3 regions of the Kitasatospora sp. NPDC041988 genome follow, and region 1 is predicted to be linked to each of the others. Evidence: predicted binding sites of a transcription regulator. Region 1 holds the regulator's gene; each other region holds the start of a gene.

Region 1 (5,438 bases):
CACGGCGGGGTGAGGTCGGGTCCGTACTGGCGGCTGCGCATGCAGCCGACTATAGGCAGCGGGACCGTCACGGGCCCCGACAGCCGTCACAGACCCGGCGCGCCCCAGACCGGGAACCAGCGGGTGAGGTCCTTCTCCAGCCGCAGGTCGTTCCCGAGCATGGCGTTGACCTGCAGCTCCAGCGGGCTGTTCCGCTTCTCCCCGCCGCCCGGCACCGGCGCGAACGGGTAGAAGGTGCCGCGCTTGTACAGGTAGACCAGCGCCAGCGGCTGCCCCTCGGCGTCGCGGAAGGCGACCAGCGAGCAGAGCAGCTGCGGCCCGAAGCCGTTCGCCTCCAGCTCGCTGTTGACCGCGTGCAGGTCGTTGACCAGCTCCGGCAGCTCCTCGGGCGTGTGCCGGGCGAGCAGCCAGGAGTACCCGTACGCGTCCTTGGAGGCCTCGACCGGCACGCCGCCGCGTTCGGTGTCGGCGTCCAGCAGCGCCCGCACCTGCCGCTCGACCTCGCCGAACGCCCCGCCCTCGACGGAGGCGAAGCAGACCGACCCGACGCCGGTGGGGCGGAAGCCGGAGGCCGCCTCCAGGGTCAGCGCGGCGGACGGTACGCCGAACAGCTGGTCGAGGTCGGGCCTGACCGGCTTGGTGCGGCCGAACAGCGTGTCCAGGAATCCCACGGCGGTCCCTTCCGGAGGTGGTCCCGGCGGCCGGAGCGGCCCGGCCGCCTGAGGCGGTTCAGCGGCCGAGCTGGGCCGAGATCTTCGCCAGCTGCGCCAGCCGCTGCTCCAGCGACGGGTGGGTGGAGAGCAGCTGCGAGGCGGCGTCCCGGGCGCTCAGCGCCGGGGCGAAGTAGAAGGCGTTGTACGGCTGCGCCTTGCGCAGGTCCTTGGTGGGGATCGCGGCGATCTGGCCGGTCACCTTGGTCAGCGCCGAGGCGAGCGCGCTGGGCCGGCCGGTGAGCTGGGCGGCGGCCCGGTCGGCGGCCAGCTCGCGGTAGCGGGAGAGCAGCCTGGTCAGCAGGAAGCTGATCGCGTACACCACCACCGACACCAGCGGGATGATCAGCGCGGCGATCGCGGCGTTGGAGTCGCTGTTGTTCCGGCCGCCGCCCATGAAGCCGCCGTACATCGCGATCCGGGTCATCGCCCCGGCCAGCACCCCGAGGAACCCGGCGATGGTCATCACCGCGACGTCCCGGTGGGCGACGTGCGACAGCTCGTGCGCGAGCACGCCCTCCAGCTCCTCCGGATCCAGCCGTCGCAGCAGCCCGGTGGTGACGCAGACCACGGCGTTCTGCGGGTTGCGGCCGGTCGCGAAGGCGTTCGGCATGTCGTTGTCGGCGACCGCCACCCGGGGTTTGGGCATGTCGGCGAGTGCGCAGAGCCGGTCGACGGTGCCGTGCAGCTGGGGGTACTGCTCCGGGGTGACCCGGTGGGCGCCCATCGCCCGTTCGGTGATCTTGTCGCTGAACCAGAACTGCGCGACGAACAGCCCGCCCGAGATCAGCACGATCAGCGGCCAGGCCCCGCGCAGCAGTGCGATCAGCAGACCGGTGAAACCGACGTACAACAGCCCGATCACGAACATGGTCCCGACCATCCGGCCGGTCAGGCCGCGGTCCGGTGCGAAGCGGGTGTGCTGGCCCGAGGTCGACATCTCTGCTCCTCTGTTCGCCGTCCGCTATCGATGCTGCCACCCGGACGGGCGCGGGGCATCACCCCCGCGCCACGGACTGCGGGCAGGATCACTGTGGCCGGGCCGTTCCTGCCGTCGGACCCGGGCCTTACACTGGCAGGTACGGTTCTGGCACTCGTGTGTTCAGAGTGCCAAAGCCGGGGCCCGCAGTGGGGTCCGCAGCGGGACATACGGACACATGTCACATCGGACAACGTGCGAAGACGGAGGTGCGTGCCCCATGGCCGGTGAGGTCCGCCAGCTCGACGACCGCAAACTCGCGGTGCTTCGCGCCATCGTCCAGGACTACGTGGGCACCGAGGAGCCGGTCGGCTCCAAGGCCCTCGTGGAGCGGCACAGCCTGGGCGTGTCCCCGGCCACCGTTCGCAACGACATGGCGGCGCTGGAGGACGACGGCTACATCCACCAGCCGCACACCAGCGCCGGGCGGATCCCCACCGACAAGGGGTACCGCCTGTTCGTCGACCGGCTGGCCGAGGTCAAGCCGATGAGCGCGCCCGAGCGGCGGGCGATCCGGCACTTCCTGGACGGCGCGGTCGACCTCGACGACGTGGTCGCCCGTACGGTTCGGCTGCTCGCCCAGCTCACCCGGCAGGTCGCGGTGGTCCAGTACCCCTCGCTCTCCCGGTCCACCGTGCGCCACATCGAACTGGTGGCGCTGGCCCCGGCCAAGGTCATGCTGGTCCTGATCACCAACACCGGCCGGGTCGAGCAGCGGCTCGTGGACTGCCCGGGCACGGTCGGCGAGACCGTCCTGGCAGACCTGCGTGCCAAGATCAACACAAGGGCCGTCGGGCAGCGCCTGCCCGAGGTCCCGGAGCTGCTGGACGAGCTGCCGTCCCAGTTCGAGGCGGCCGACCGGCCGGCCGTCACCACCGTCCTGGCGACGCTCTTCGAGGCGCTCGCCGAGCAGAACGAGGAGCGGATCATGCTGGCCGGCACGGCCAACCTGACCCGCTTCGGGCACGACTTCCCGCTCACCATCCAGCCGGTGCTGGAGGCGCTGGAGGAGCAGGTCGTCCTGCTCCGCCTCCTGGGTGAGACGGCCGACGCCGGGATGACGGTCCGGATCGGCCGGGAGAACGCGTACGAAGGGCTCAATTCCACCTCGATCGTCTCCGTGGGCTACGGTTCGGGCGACGAGAGCGTGGCCAAGCTGGGTGTGATCGGTCCGACCCGGATGGACTACCCGGGCACAATGGGGGCGGTGCGAGCGGTGGCACGGTACGTGGGCCAGATCCTGGCCGAGTCGTAGGAACGGCCACCATCGGACGGCCGATGGTGGTACCAGTCGCAAGCACTTCAACAGGCGGAACAAGCGGAGCATTTGGTGGCCACGGACTACTACGCGGTACTCGGCGTCCGACGGGATGCGGGGCAGGACGAGATCAAGAAGGCGTTCCGGCGCCTGGCACGCGAACTGCACCCGGACGTCAACCCGGACCCGAAGACGCAGGAGCGGTTCAAGGAGATCAACGCCGCCTACGAGGTGCTCTCCGATCCGCAGAAGCGCCAGGTCTACGACCTCGGCGGCGACCCCCTGTCGCCCAGCGGCGGCGGCGCGGGCGGATTCGGCGCGGGCGCGGCGGGCTTCGGCTTCTCCGACATCATGGACGCCTTCTTCGGCGCCGCCTCCGGTCAGCGCGGCCCGCGCTCCCGGACCAGGCGTGGCCAGGACGCCATGATCCGGCTGGAGATCACCCTGGAGGAGGCCGCCTTCGGCACCACCAAGGAACTCCAGGTCGACACGGCCGTCACCTGCACCACCTGCAGCGGCGAGGGCGCGGCCCCCGGTACCTCCGCGCAGACCTGTGACATGTGCCGCGGCAAGGGCGAGGTCTCCCAGGTCACCCGGTCCTTCCTGGGCCAGGTCATGACCTCCCGCCCCTGCCCGCAGTGCCAGGGCTTCGGCACCGTGGTGCCGACCCCGTGCCCGGAGTGCGCCGGTGACGGCCGCGTCCGCGCCCGCCGCACCCTGACCGTCAAGATCCCGGCCGGTGTCGACAACGGCACCCGGATCCAGCTGGCCGGCGAGGGCGAGGTCGGCCCCGGCGGCGGCCCCGCCGGCGACCTCTACGTCGAGATCGCCGAGACCAGCCACACGGTGTTCCAGCGGCGCGGCGACGACCTGCACTGCACCGTCACCATCCCGATGACGGCCGCCTCGCTCGGTACCCAGGTGCCGCTGCAGACCCTGGACGGGCTGGAGGAGGTCGACATCCGGCCCGGCACCCAGTCCGGCCAGTCGATCCCGCTGCACGGCCGCGGCATCACCCACCTGCGCGGCGGCGGCCGGGGCGACCTGATAGTGCATGTCGAGGTGCAGACGCCCACCAAGCTCGACGCCGAGCAGGAGGACCTGCTGCGCCGCCTCGCGGTGCTGCGCGGCGAGGAACGGCCCTCAGGCCAGTTCGCGCCGGGCCAGCAGGGGCTGTTCTCCCGTCTGAAGGACGCCTTCAACGGCCGCTGACCGCACCGGCGCCCGGTGACCCGGACCGGGTCACCGGGCGCCGTCGTTCCATCGCACAGAGATCTCAGGGGAACCCCCATGACCGCGCCCGTGTTCGTCGTCGAGACCGCGCAGCTCGCCACCGCCGCCCCCGGCGCGGTGGTCCGGCTGGACGGTCCGGAGGGGCGGCACGCCGCCGCCGTGAAGCGGCTGGAGCCCGGCGAGGCGGTGACCCTCGCGGACGGGCTGGGCCTCGGCGTGGACGGCACGGTGGCGGCGGTGCACGGCAAGGACGCGATCGACGTGGCCGTGACCGCCGTCCGGCGGGAGCCCGAGCCGGCGCCGCGGATCGTCGTCGTCCAGGCGCTGCCCAAGGGCGACCGCGGCGAGCTCGCCGTGGAGACCATGACCGAGGTCGGCGTGGACGTGGTGATCCCCTGGGCCGCCTCGCGCTGCATCACCCAGTGGAAGGGCGAGCGCGGCGCCAAGGCGCTGGCCAAGTGGCGGGCCACCGCCCGCGAGGCGGGCAAGCAGTCCCGCCGGCTGCGCTTCCCCGACGTCCGCGAGCCGGTGACCACCCGGCAGCTGGCGCCCGTCCTGGCCGGTGCCGCGCTCGCCGCCGTGCTGCACGAGGACGGCGCCGAGCCGCTGGCCGGTGCAACCCTGCCGGCGAGCGGGGACATCGTGCTGGTGATCGGCCCCGAGGGCGGGGTCTCCCCGGACGAGCTGGCCGCCTTCGCCGAGGCCGGTGCCAGGCCGTACCGGCTCGGTCCGTCGGTGCTGCGCACCTCCACGGCGGGCGTGGCCGCCGGCGCCCTGCTGCTGGGCCGCACCGGCCGCTGGAGCTGAGCCGTCAGCCCCGGGGCCGTCAGCCCCGGGGCCGTCAGCCCCGGGTCCTGAGGTCCCGGGGCCGTGGGCGGGCGTCCCCCACCCGGGTTGGCTGTTCCGGAAAACCCCGGTGCATCGTGTGCGGACGTGCCTAGGCTGACTGCGTGAGCGAATCTCCGAGCACCCCTGCCGGCGCCTACCTGCGCCACCCGCACCTGCACGGTGACCTGGTCACCTTCGTGGCCGAGAACGACGTCTGGCTCGCCCCGCTGGACGGCGGCCGGGCCTGGCGGCTGACGGCCGATCATGTCCCCGTCCGCAGACCGCGGTTCTCCCCGGACGGGCGGCACATCGCCTTCACCTCCACCCGGGACGGCGCGCCGGAGGTGCACCTCGCGCCGGTGGACGGCGGCCCGTCCCGGCGGCTGACGTACTGGGGCAGCGACCAGACCCAGCTGCAGGGCTGGACGGC
Region 2 (5,438 bases), on a different contig from region 1:
ACGGACGACCTGCTCACCGCCTGGACCGCCCTGCTGCGCCGCTGCGGCGCGAGCGCCGACCCCGAACCGTACGGGCGCGACCTGCTGCGCCGCTGGGCCGAGCCGCAGCGCCGCTACCACACCACCGACCACCTGCGGGCGATGCTGCACCAGGTGGACGCGCTGGCCGCGCACGCCGAGGCCCCGGACACCGTCCGCCTCGCCGTCTGGTTCCACGACGCCGTCTACCGCCCCGACCGCTCCGAGAACGAGGAGCGCAGCGCCACGCTCGCCGTCCGGGCACTCACCGAGGCCGGCCTCCCCGAGCAGCGGACCGCCGAGGTGGCCCGGCTGGTCCGGCTCACCGTCACCCACCACCCGGAGCCCGGCGACCGCGACGGCGAGGTGCTCTGCGACGCGGACCTGGCCGTCCTGGGTGCCACCCCCGAGGCGTACGCGGTGTACGCGGCCGCCGTCCGGGAGGAGTACGCCTTCGTCCCCGAACCGGACTTCCGGGCCGGCCGGGCGGCGGTCCTGCGCCAACTGCTCGCACTGCCCGCGCTCTACCGCACCCCCACCGCCCACGCGCGCTTCGACACCCCGGCCCGCGCCAACCTGGCCGCCGAACTCGCCGCACTGGAGGGCCAGGAGCCGGAGGGCTAGGACAGGTGCCCGACGGGCGCCACGACCATGCCCTCCTTGCCGCAGACCCAGTGCGGGTCCGGGCCCAGCTCGGGTTCGACGCCGAGCGCGTGCGGGTCCCCGTCGGCCGCACAGGAGGCGCAGAGCGGCCAGCGGCCGTAGGCCTCCAGCAGCGCGTCCTGGACGTCCTGGGCGACCAGCCCGAGCACGTACTCGGTGCCGTCCGGCCACTGCTCCAGCCACCAGCGGCGGTGGGTCACGGCCGTCTCGACCAGCGACACCACGGCGGCGTCCGCCACGTCCTTCGCGGTCAGGTCGGCCAGGATCAGCGCCCGCGCGTTGTGCAGGGCGGTCTCGATGTCGTCGGAGGAAGCCATCCGTCCATTGTCCCAAAGAGCGTCCGTCCCGAAGAGCGCCCGCCCCGAAGAACGTCCCGAAGAACGCCGCACGGGCGGCTCCCCGAGGGGAACCGCCCGTACGATCAGGAACCGACCGACCCCGGAGGATCAGAAGTCCATGTCACCGCCCGGCATGCCGCCGCCGGCGGCCGCGGCGGCCTTCTCCGGCTTGTCGGCGATGACGGCCTCGGTGGTGAGGAAGAGCGCCGCGATGGAGGCGGCGTTCTGCAGCGCGGAACGGGTGACCTTGGCCGGGTCGATGATGCCCTCGGCGATCAGGTCGACGTACGTGTTGGTGGCCGCGTTCAGGCCGTGACCGGCGGGGAGGTTGCGCACCTTCTCCACCACGACGCCGCCCTCAAGGCCGGCGTTGGTCGCGATCTGCTTGATCGGGGCCTCCAGCGCCACGCGGACGATGTTGGCACCGGTGGCCTCGTCGCCCTCGAGCTCCAGCTTGTCGAACGCGACACCGGCCTGCAGCAGCGCGACGCCACCACCGGCGACGATGCCCTCCTCGACGGCGGCCTTGGCGTTGCGGACGGCGTCCTCGATGCGGTGCTTGCGCTCCTTGAGCTCCACCTCGGTGGCCGCGCCGGCCTTGATGACGGCCACGCCGCCGGCCAGCTTGGCGAGGCGCTCCTGGAGCTTCTCGCGGTCGTAGTCCGAGTCGCTGTTCTCGATCTCGGCGCGGATCTGGTTCACGCGGCCGGCGACCTGGTCGCTGTCGCCGCCACCGTCGACGATGGTGGTCTCGTCCTTGGTGATGACCACCTTGCGGGCGGTGCCCAGCAGGTCGACGCCGGCGTTCTCCAGCTTGAGGCCGACCTCCTCGGAGATCACGGTGCCACCGGTGAGGATGGCGATGTCGCCGAGCATGGCCTTGCGGCGGTCGCCGAAGCCCGGGGCCTTGACGGCGACGGACTTGAAGGTGCCGCGGATCTTGTTCACGACCAGGGTCGACAGGGCCTCGCCCTCGACGTCCTCGGCGATGATGACGAGCGGCTTGCCGCTCTGCATGACCTTCTCCAGCAGCGGGAGCAGGTCCTTGACCGAGCCGATCTTGGAGTTGGCGATGAGGATGTACGGGTCCTCGAACGTCGCCTCCATGCGCTCCAGGTCGGTGGCGAAGTAGGCGGAGATGTAGCCCTTGTCGAAGCGCATGCCCTCGGTGAGCTCGAGCTCCAGACCGAAGGTGTTGCTCTCCTCGACGGTGATGACGCCTTCCTTGCCGACCTTGTCCATGGCCTCGGCGATGAGCTCGCCGATCTGGGTGTCGGCGGCCGAGATGGAGGCGGTGGAGGCGATCTGCTCCTTGGTCTCCACGTCCTTGGCCTGGGCCAGCAGCTGGTCCGAGACGGCGGCGACGGCCTTCTCGATACCGCGCTTGAGGGCCATCGGGTTGGCGCCGGCGGCGACGTTGCGCAGACCCTCGCGGACGAGCGCCTGGGCGAGCACAGTGGCGGTGGTGGTGCCGTCACCCGCGACGTCGTCCGTCTTCTTGGCGACCTCCTTGACGAGCTCCGCACCGATCTTCTCGTACGGGTCCTCGAGCTCGATCTCCTTGGCGATGGAGACACCGTCGTTGGTGATCGTGGGGGCGCCCCACTTCTTCTCCAGCACGACGTTGCGACCCTTGGGGCCGAGCGTGACCTTCACTGCGTCGGCGAGCTGGTTCATGCCACGCTCAAGGCCGCGGCGAGCTTCCTCATCAAAGGCGATGATCTTGGCCATCAGAAGTGGTCCTCCGGGACACGGTCGACTGCTCGGACCAAGGGGTGCCCGCGACGGACGGCCCTGGTGTGCGGGGGTCCTTTCCCCTACCGCTCCCGGGGGCCTCACCGACCCGGTCCGCTGTCACTCTCACGCTGTGAGTGCTAACGCCAATGATTAGCACTCTGGGTGGGCGAGTGCAAGCCCAATGGGCAACCCGCGAGCCGTACCGGCCACTCCCCGGACACGGCGACGGGCCCGTGCGACGCGTGTCGCACGGGCCCGTGGCGAAGCAAGAGGTGCACCAGCCGATGGGCCGAGCCGAACTCCTGGGTGCCGGAAAGGTCAGACCGCCGCGCGGACCATGTCCGCCTGCGGGCCCTTCTGCCCCTGAGAGATCTCGAACTCGACCCGCTGGCCCTCCTCAAGGGTGCGGTAGCCGTCCATCTGGATCGCGCTGTAGTGGACGAAGACGTCCGCACCACCGTCGACCGCGATGAAGCCGTAGCCCTTCTCCGCGTTGAACCACTTGACGGTGCCCTGAGCCATTCCGAACTCCCCTAGTGCTGTGCTGGCCCTTCACGCGCCCGCAGGTCGCGGGCCCGGGTCTGGTTTGAGGCCGGCCCGGGGAACCCCCCCTGGGCGCAGCCGTGCACGCCACAATCCCCCGCCGAGACCATCGGACGGTGTCCGATGAAGGGGCGATTGCGTCGACCGCGGCTGAATGTATCCGGATCGACGCCCTCTGCAACAGGGCCAGCCACCGGGAATTCCCCCGGCCCGTCAGGGGACAGGACGGACCAAAAGCTCAGGAACTTCACATTTCACGCCGGACATAGCGGACGAATTACCCAAATGCCCTCAAGAATTCTGACATCGGCCTGACATGTTTCACGGCCGCGGGCCCGGCGCCGGTCTCAGCGGCCGGACAGACACCGGCGGTACGGGCGCGACAGGGGGGCGACGACCGGGGTGAGGGGGAGGGGAGGCCCTCTTCCCGGCCGAGCGACACTCTACTCCGACTGGCCCGGTAAATATTCCCGCCGGAATGCGGCGCGCGGCGACGGCCGGGGAAAACGACCGGGCAGGCGGCCTGCAAAGCAGCACCGGAAGCGTCCGGGAACTCCCCGGGAACGCCCGGGAACGCCCGGAAGCACTCCAGGAAGCGCTCCGGGAAATGCGACGGCCGTCCGGGTGTACGAAATTCCGTACACCCGGACGGCCGTCCGTCAGTGGCGCGGCTCAGCAGCCGCCGGCCACCGCGGGAATGATCGAAACACTCGCGCCGTCCGCGATCCCGGTCGCCAGGCCCTCCGCGAACCGCACGTCGTCGTCATTGACGTAGACGTTCACGAAACGGCGCAGCTTGCCGGTGTCGTCCAGGATCCGGGCGGCGATCCCGGCGTGGTTCTTCTCCAGGTCGGCGATGACCTCGCCGAGGGTGGAACCCTCGGCGGCCACCTCGGCGGCGCCGCCGGTGTAGGTGCGCAGGATGGTCGGGATGCGGACGTTGGCGCTCATGGGGGCTTCTCCTTGCGGCGGGGTGGAGGGGTCAGGCGGACGCGAGACCGGCGTCGCGGAACGAGGCCAGCGTCGGGCGGATGACGGCGGTCATCCCGGCGTCGGAGACGGCGTCCAGCGTCTTCAGGCCGTCGCCGGTGTTGATCGCGACGGTCTCCTTGGCCGGGTCCAGCTGCCCGGTCTCGACCAGCTTCTTCAGTACTCCGACGGTCACCCCGCCCGCGGTCTCGGCGAAGATGCCCTCGGTCCGGGCCAGCAGCTTGATCGCGGCCACCACCTCGGCGTCCGTCACGTCCTCGACGGCGCCGCCGGTGCGGCGGGCGATGTCCAGCACGTACGGGCCGTCGGCCGGGTTGCCGATCGCCAGCGACTTGGCGATGGTGTCCGGCTTGACCGGGCGGATCACGTCGCTGCCGGCCTTGTAGGCCGCCGACACCGGCGAGCAGCCCGCCGCCTGGGCACCGAAGATCCGGTACGGCCGGTCCTCGACCAGACCGAGCCTGACCAGCTCCTGCAGGCCCTTGTCGATCTTGGTCAGCTGCGAACCCGAAGCGATCGGGATCACGATCTGCTCCGGCAGGCGCCAGCCCAGCTGCTCGCAGATCTCGTACGCCAGCGTCTTGGAGCCCTCGCCGTAGTACGGGCGCAGGTTGACGTTGACGAAGCCCCAGCCCTCGCCGGCCGGGTCGCCGATCAGCTCCGAGCAGAAGCGGTTCACATCGTCGTAGTTGCCCTCGATGCCGACCAGCTCACCGCCGTAGACACCGGCCATCACGACCTTGCCCTGCTCCAGGTCGTGCGGGATGAACACGCAGGACTTGAAACCGGCCCGGGCGGCCGCGGCGCCCACCGCACCGGCCAGGTTGCCGGTCGAGGAGCAGGAGAGCGTGGTGAAACCGAACGCCCGCGCCGCCTCGATCGCACAGGCGACCACGCGGTCCTTGAACGAGTGGGTCGGGTTGCCGGAGTCGTCCTTGATGTGCAGCTGGGCGGTGAACCCGAGCTCGCGGCCCAGGTTGTCCGCCTTCACCAGCGGGGTCCAGCCGGGGTTCAGGTTGGGCTTCCCGGCCACATCGGCCGGCACGGGCAGCAGCGGCGCGTACCGCCAGATCGACGCCGGACCGGCCTCGATCCGCTTGCGCAGCTCCTCCGCGGCCTCACTGCCGAAGTCGTACGCGATCTCCAGCG
Region 3 (5,438 bases), on a different contig from region 1:
CCCGCGCCTCGCGCGGCGTGCCGTGTGCGGGCGCAGGAGCCGGCACCGGGGCGCCGCCGGGGGCCTGCGGGTAGCGGAAGGCCAGCGCGACCTCGCACTCGCCGCCGCGCAGCATCGCCAGCGACTCCGGCGGCTCCGCCTCGACCAGCGACACGCGGACCCCCGGATGGCTGTCCCGCAGCCGGGCGACGGCCGGTGGCACCAGGGTGGAACTCGCGGTGGGGAAGGAGACGAGCCGCACCCGCCCGGCCCGCAGCCCGGCGATCGCCGCCACCTCCTCCTCGGCGGCGGAGAGCCCGGCCAGGATCCCGGTGGCATGCTTGAGCAGCACCCGCCCGGCCTCGCTCAGCTGCATGCCGCGGCCGGAGCGGACCACCAGCGGGGTGTCGACGGATTTCTCCAGGGCCTTCATCTGCTGGCTGATGGCGGGCTGTGTGCAGCCCAGCTCGCGAGCGGCGGCGGAGAAGGAGCCGGTGCGGGCGACGGCACGCAGGACGCGCAGATGGCGGGCCTCGATCATGCCTCAGTTATAAGCCAAGCTTTGCTGTATGCAAAATTCTACTGATAGTTGAACACTGAAGCACGCCCGACGCCGGAGGCCCGGCCCGGCTCCCGAAGGAGCGCGGACCGGGCCTCGGTCACTGATCAGGCGTCAGTGGGAGTGGCCGTGGCCGCCGTGCGAGTGGCCGCTGTCGGCCTCCTCTTCCTTCTTCTCCACCACGAGGGTCTCGGTGGTGAGCAGCAGGGAGGCGATCGACGCCGCGTTCTCCAGCGCGGAGCGGGTGACCTTGACCGGGTCGATGACGCCGGCCTTCAGCAGGTCGCCGTACTCGCCGGTGGCCGCGTTGAAGCCGTGACCGGCCTCCAGCTCGGCGACCTTGTGGGTGATGACGTAGCCCTCAAGACCGGCGTTCTGGGCGATCCAGCGCAGCGGCTCGGCGAGCGCCTTGCGGACGACCGCGACACCGGTCGCCTCGTCACCCGACAGGCCCAGGCCGCCCTCCAGCACCTTGGCGGCGTGGACGAGGGAGGCGCCACCACCGGCGACGATGCCCTCCTCGACCGCGGCGCGGGTCGCCGAGATGGCGTCCTCCAGGCGGTGCTTGCGCTCCTTCAGCTCCACCTCGGTGGCGGCGCCGACCTTGATGACGCAGACGCCGCCGGCCAGCTTGGCCAGGCGCTCCTGCAGCTTCTCGCGGTCCCAGTCGGAGTCCGTGTTGGCGATCTCGCCCTTGATCTGGGCGACGCGACCGGCGACGGCCTCGGTGTCACCGGCACCGTCGACGACGGTGGTCTCGTCCTTGGTGATGGTCACGCGGCGGGCGGTGCCCAGCACGTCCAGACCGGCCTGGTCGAGCTTGAGGCCGACCTCCTCGGAGATGACGGTGGCACCGGTCAGGGTGGCCAGGTCGCCCAGGATCGCCTTGCGGCGGTCACCGAAGCCCGGGGCCTTGACGGCGACCGCGTTGAAGGTGCCGCGGATCTTGTTCACCACGAGGGTGGACAGCGCCTCGCCGTCGACGTCCTCGGCGATGATCAGCAGCGGCTTCGAGGCACCGCCCTGCAGGATCTTCTCCAGCAGCGGCAGCAGCTCCTGGATGGAGGAGATCTTGCCCTGGTTGATCAGGATGTACGGGTCCTCAAGGACCGCCTCCTGACGCTCCGCGTCGGTGACGAAGTACGGCGACAGGTAGCCCTTGTCGAACTGCATGCCCTCGGTGAAGTCCAGCTCCACGCCGAAGGTGTTGGACTCCTCGACGGTGATGACACCGTCCTTGCCGACCTTGTCGATCGCCTCGGCGATCAGCTCGCCGACCTGGGTGTCCTGCGCGGAGAGGGACGCGACGGCGGCGACGTCGTCCTTGCCCTCGATCTCGCGGGCGATGGACAGCAGGTGCTCGGAGACGGCGGCGACGGCCTTGTCGATGCCCTTCTTCAGAGCGGCCGGGCCGGCACCGGCGGCGACGTTGCGCAGACCCTCGTTGACCAGGGCCTGGGCCAGCACGGTGGCGGTGGTGGTGCCGTCGCCCGCGACGTCGTTGGTCTTGGTGGCGACCTCCTTGACGAGCTGCGCGCCAAGGTTCTCGTACGGGTCGTCCAGCTCGACCTCACGCGCGATGGTGACACCGTCGTTGGTGATGGTCGGGGCGCCGAACTTCTTGTCGATGACGACGTTGCGGCCCTTGGGACCGATGGTCACCTTGACGGTGTCGGCCAGCTTGTTGACACCGCGCTCCAGCGAGCGGCGGGCGTCCTCGTCGAACTGCAGGATCTTCGCCATGTTCCCTATTCCCTCGGGGCTGCGGCCGGCACACCGGCCGCCGGACTACGTGAACCAACAACCACGCCCCGGGCCCCTGTCACTGGGACACGGATCCGGGGCGGGCTGGAACGACTGACTTCTCGGTGCTGCTTACTTCTCGATGATGGCGAGAACGTCGCGCGCCGAGAGGACGAGGTACTCCTCGCCCTGGTACTTCACCTCGGTGCCGCCGTACTTCGAGTACAGGACGATGTCACCGACGGCGACGTCGAGCGGCAGACGCTGGCCGTCCTCGAAGCGGCCCGGGCCGACAGCCAGGACGACGCCCTCCTGGGGCTTCTCCTTGGCGGTGTCCGGGATAACCAGGCCGGAGGCCGTGGTGGTCTCGGCGTCGAGCGGCTGGACCACGATGCGGTCCTCGAGCGGCTTGATGGCAACCTTGCTGCTGGTGGTCACGTCCGAGCTCCCCTTCGGAGATTACGGGGTTGTCTAACGGGTAGTGGCGAACCTGCGGGCCTGCCGTCGCGGGGGTCAGACACGCTTCTTCGCGTTAGCACTCTCCTGGTGGAGAGTGCCAAGGACGACCATAGGCCGCGGTTAGCACTCAGTCAACCAGAGTGCCAACGGCGCGCCCGTCCGCTTCGCCGACGCGATGAGCAGCCGTACTCATGTGCGATGCCGGGCCGGCGCCGTTCCCGCCACTGGTCCGGGCCTTCGCGGGCTTCCCCGGCGGGTGACCGGCGAGAATGACCGTGTGGAGACCGAGAACCTGCAGCCCCTGCTGACCCCCGAGGGCCAAGCCCTGCTCGCCGAGCTGCGCGAGTTCGCGCCCGAGGAGGAACTGGCGCTGGCCACCCGGCTGCGGCGGGAGCACCCGGCCGGACTGGTGTCGGCCGCGTTCGGGCAGGCGCGGCTGCGGCAGCGGGCCCGGGCCAAGTTCGGCGAGGACGCCGACCTGATGTACTTCACGCCCAACGGGGTCGAGCAGTCCACCCGGCGCAGCGTCGCCGAGTGGCGGGCGCGGCGCTTCGCCGAGCTGGGGGTGCGCCGGCTGGCCGACCTCTGCTGCGGGATCGGCGGGGACGTGCTGGCGCTGGCCCGGGCGGGGATCGAGGTGCTCGCGGTCGACAAGGACCCGGCGGCCTGCGCCGCCACCGCCGCCAACGCCGCCGCGCTGGGCCTGGACGGCCTGGTCGAGGTGCGCTGCGCGGACGTCACGGAGGTCGACGTCACGGGCTTCGACGCGGTCTTCACCGACCCGGCCCGCCGCACCTCACGCGGCCGGGTGTTCGACCCCGAGGCGTACGCCCCGCCGCTCTCCTGGGCGATCGAGGCCGGTCGGCGCACCCCGATCGGCGCGCTGAAGGTGGCCCCCGGCATCCCCCACGAGGCCGTCCCCGCCGACGCCGAGGCCGAGTGGGTCTCCGACCACGGCGACGTCAAGGAGGCGGTGCTCTGGTTCGGCACCAGGGCCGAGCGCCCGCACCGGGCCACCCTGCTCCCCCGGCAGGCCAGCCTCGCCGGCGGCGACCTGCCCGATCCGCCGGCCGGCCCGGTCGGCCGCTACCTGTACGAGCCGGACGGCGCGGTGATCCGCGCCCACCTGGTCGCCGAGGTGGCCGGGCAGGTGAACGGCCGGCTGATCGACCCGAAGATCGCCTACCTCACCTCGGACGAGCTGGTCGCCACCCCGTACGCGCACGCCTTCGAGCTCACCGACGTACTGCCGTTCCACATCAAGAAGCTGAAGGCACTGCTGCGCGAGCGGGCCGTCGGCACGGTGGTGATCAAGAAGCGTGGGATGGCGATCACCCCGGAGGACTTGCGCCGCCAGCTGAAGCCGAGCGGCCCGAACTCCGTCACGGTGATCCTCAGCCGTACCGACCACGGCCCGCTGATGATGCTCGGTCAGCCGGTCACGTTCCCGTAGTGCCCGCTCAGGTGGCGGGCGCCTGGATGTAGTCCTCCAGCCGGGCCACCGCGAAGCCCTGTTCCTGGATGCGGGCCAGCATCTCCCCGAACATCTGCGTCATCGTCTCGCCCTTGAGGTCCTTCGGGCCGCGGAAGTGGGCGAGGACGATGTCGCCGGGCTTCAGCTTCTTGTCGGCGGCCTGGTACTGCATGTCGTGGATCTGCATCGACTCGCGCCAGAGCACGATCGCCCGCGGCCCGCACTGCTGCACCGAGGTGTTCAGCGCCGGGGTGTCGGCACCGTCCCCGTACGGCGGGCGGAACAGCAGCGGCGCGGTGCCGTACTGCTGGGTGAGCGCGGACTGCGCGTCGCAGATCTCGGACTTCTGCTTCTCCGGCGGGACCTTGCTCATCTGGGCGTGGTCCACGGTGTGGTTGTGGATGTGGTTGCCGAGCGCCTGGAGCGGTTTGAAGTAGCCGTAGTTGTCCTTGACGATGTCCCGGGTCAGGAACATCGAGACCGGCACCTTGAGGTCGGTCAGCATCTCGACGAACTTCGGGTCCTTCTCGGCGCCGTCGTCGATGGTGATGAAGACGACCTTGTCGGTGGTCTTCACCTCGCTGAACACCGGTACGGGACCGGTCCGTTGGAGCTTGACCGGCTTGTCGGCGGGCGCCGCCGGCGCCGGCGGCAGCGGCTTGAGGTTCCACTTCGCCCAGGCTGCCGCGTCCCCGGCGGCGGGTGCCGCGGCGGGCGCGGCGGCGGGGGCCTGGCCGGCGGGCGAGGGCGTTCCGGCGGACTGGGCGGCCGTCGGGGGCGGGGTGGCGACCATGGCCGCCTTGCCGGACCCGCCGCTGCTGCCGCACCCGGTGGCGGCGGCCAGCAGGGCCAGCGCCCCCACCGCGTACGTCCTCGTCCTGCCCCGCCCGTACCTCTTCACCGCGCCGCGCTCCCCGGTCCCGTCCAGCTGTCTCTCAGCTATGCACGGTAGCGGTCGGGTGTTCGGTTCCCGGACAGGCTTACGAGCGGCTACTCCACATGCTCGCTGACGAAGGACCAGCAGTGCACCGGGCGGCCGACCAGTGCGGCGGGCGGCTCGGCCACCGGCACCGGCTCCCCCGTCCACCAGGTGATGAGCAGCACGCGGTCGCCCGGCGCGCCGAACAGCTCGGTACGGACCAGGCCGGCCGAGCCGCGCAGCGCGGGCAGCGCGGCCTCCCGCACCCAGGCGGCCAGCTCGGCGCCGCGCCCGTCGGCGGCGCG

What was found. Region 1 encodes HrcA, which represses chaperone genes, less so after heat shock. Its sites were predicted from a motif close to TTNGCACTCNGNNNNNCNGAGTGCNAA; they were not measured.
Region 2: the regulator HrcA is predicted to act here: its motif matches at 2,907-2,933, upstream of groL (chaperonin GroEL).
Region 3: the regulator HrcA is predicted to act here: its motif matches at 2,861-2,887, upstream of groES (co-chaperone GroES).

The regions. Positions count from the first base shown of each region.
Region 1 covers NZ_JBVJCO010000030.1:629-6,066, reverse strand. Annotated here, with positions in the region: gene ACZ6NC_RS26920 (DUF3097 domain-containing protein) at 1-41, opposite strand, end outside; gene pspAB (PspA-associated protein PspAB) at 87-671, opposite strand; gene htpX (zinc metalloprotease HtpX) at 730-1,650, opposite strand; gene hrcA (heat-inducible transcriptional repressor HrcA) at 1,910-2,944, shown strand; gene dnaJ (molecular chaperone DnaJ) at 3,020-4,159, shown strand; gene ACZ6NC_RS26895 (16S rRNA (uracil(1498)-N(3))-methyltransferase) at 4,238-4,987, shown strand; partial or broken gene ACZ6NC_RS26890 (hypothetical protein) at 5,131-5,438, shown strand, end outside.
Region 2 covers NZ_JBVJCO010000028.1:126,883-132,320, forward strand. Annotated here, with positions in the region: gene ACZ6NC_RS26410 (HD domain-containing protein) at 1-642, shown strand, start outside; gene ACZ6NC_RS26415 (hypothetical protein) at 639-998, opposite strand; gene groL (chaperonin GroEL) at 1,128-2,750, opposite strand; gene ACZ6NC_RS26425 (cold-shock protein) at 3,075-3,278, opposite strand; gene ACZ6NC_RS26430 (MoaD/ThiS family protein) at 3,972-4,250, opposite strand; gene thrC (threonine synthase) at 4,282-5,438, opposite strand, start outside.
Region 3 covers NZ_JBVJCO010000007.1:206,697-212,134, forward strand. Annotated here, with positions in the region: gene ACZ6NC_RS10290 (LysR family transcriptional regulator) at 1-520, opposite strand, end outside; gene groL (chaperonin GroEL) at 653-2,281, opposite strand; gene groES (co-chaperone GroES) at 2,414-2,719, opposite strand; gene ACZ6NC_RS10305 (THUMP-like domain-containing protein) at 3,018-4,193, shown strand; gene ACZ6NC_RS10310 (polysaccharide deacetylase family protein) at 4,201-5,115, opposite strand; gene ACZ6NC_RS10315 (hypothetical protein) at 5,205-5,438, opposite strand, start outside.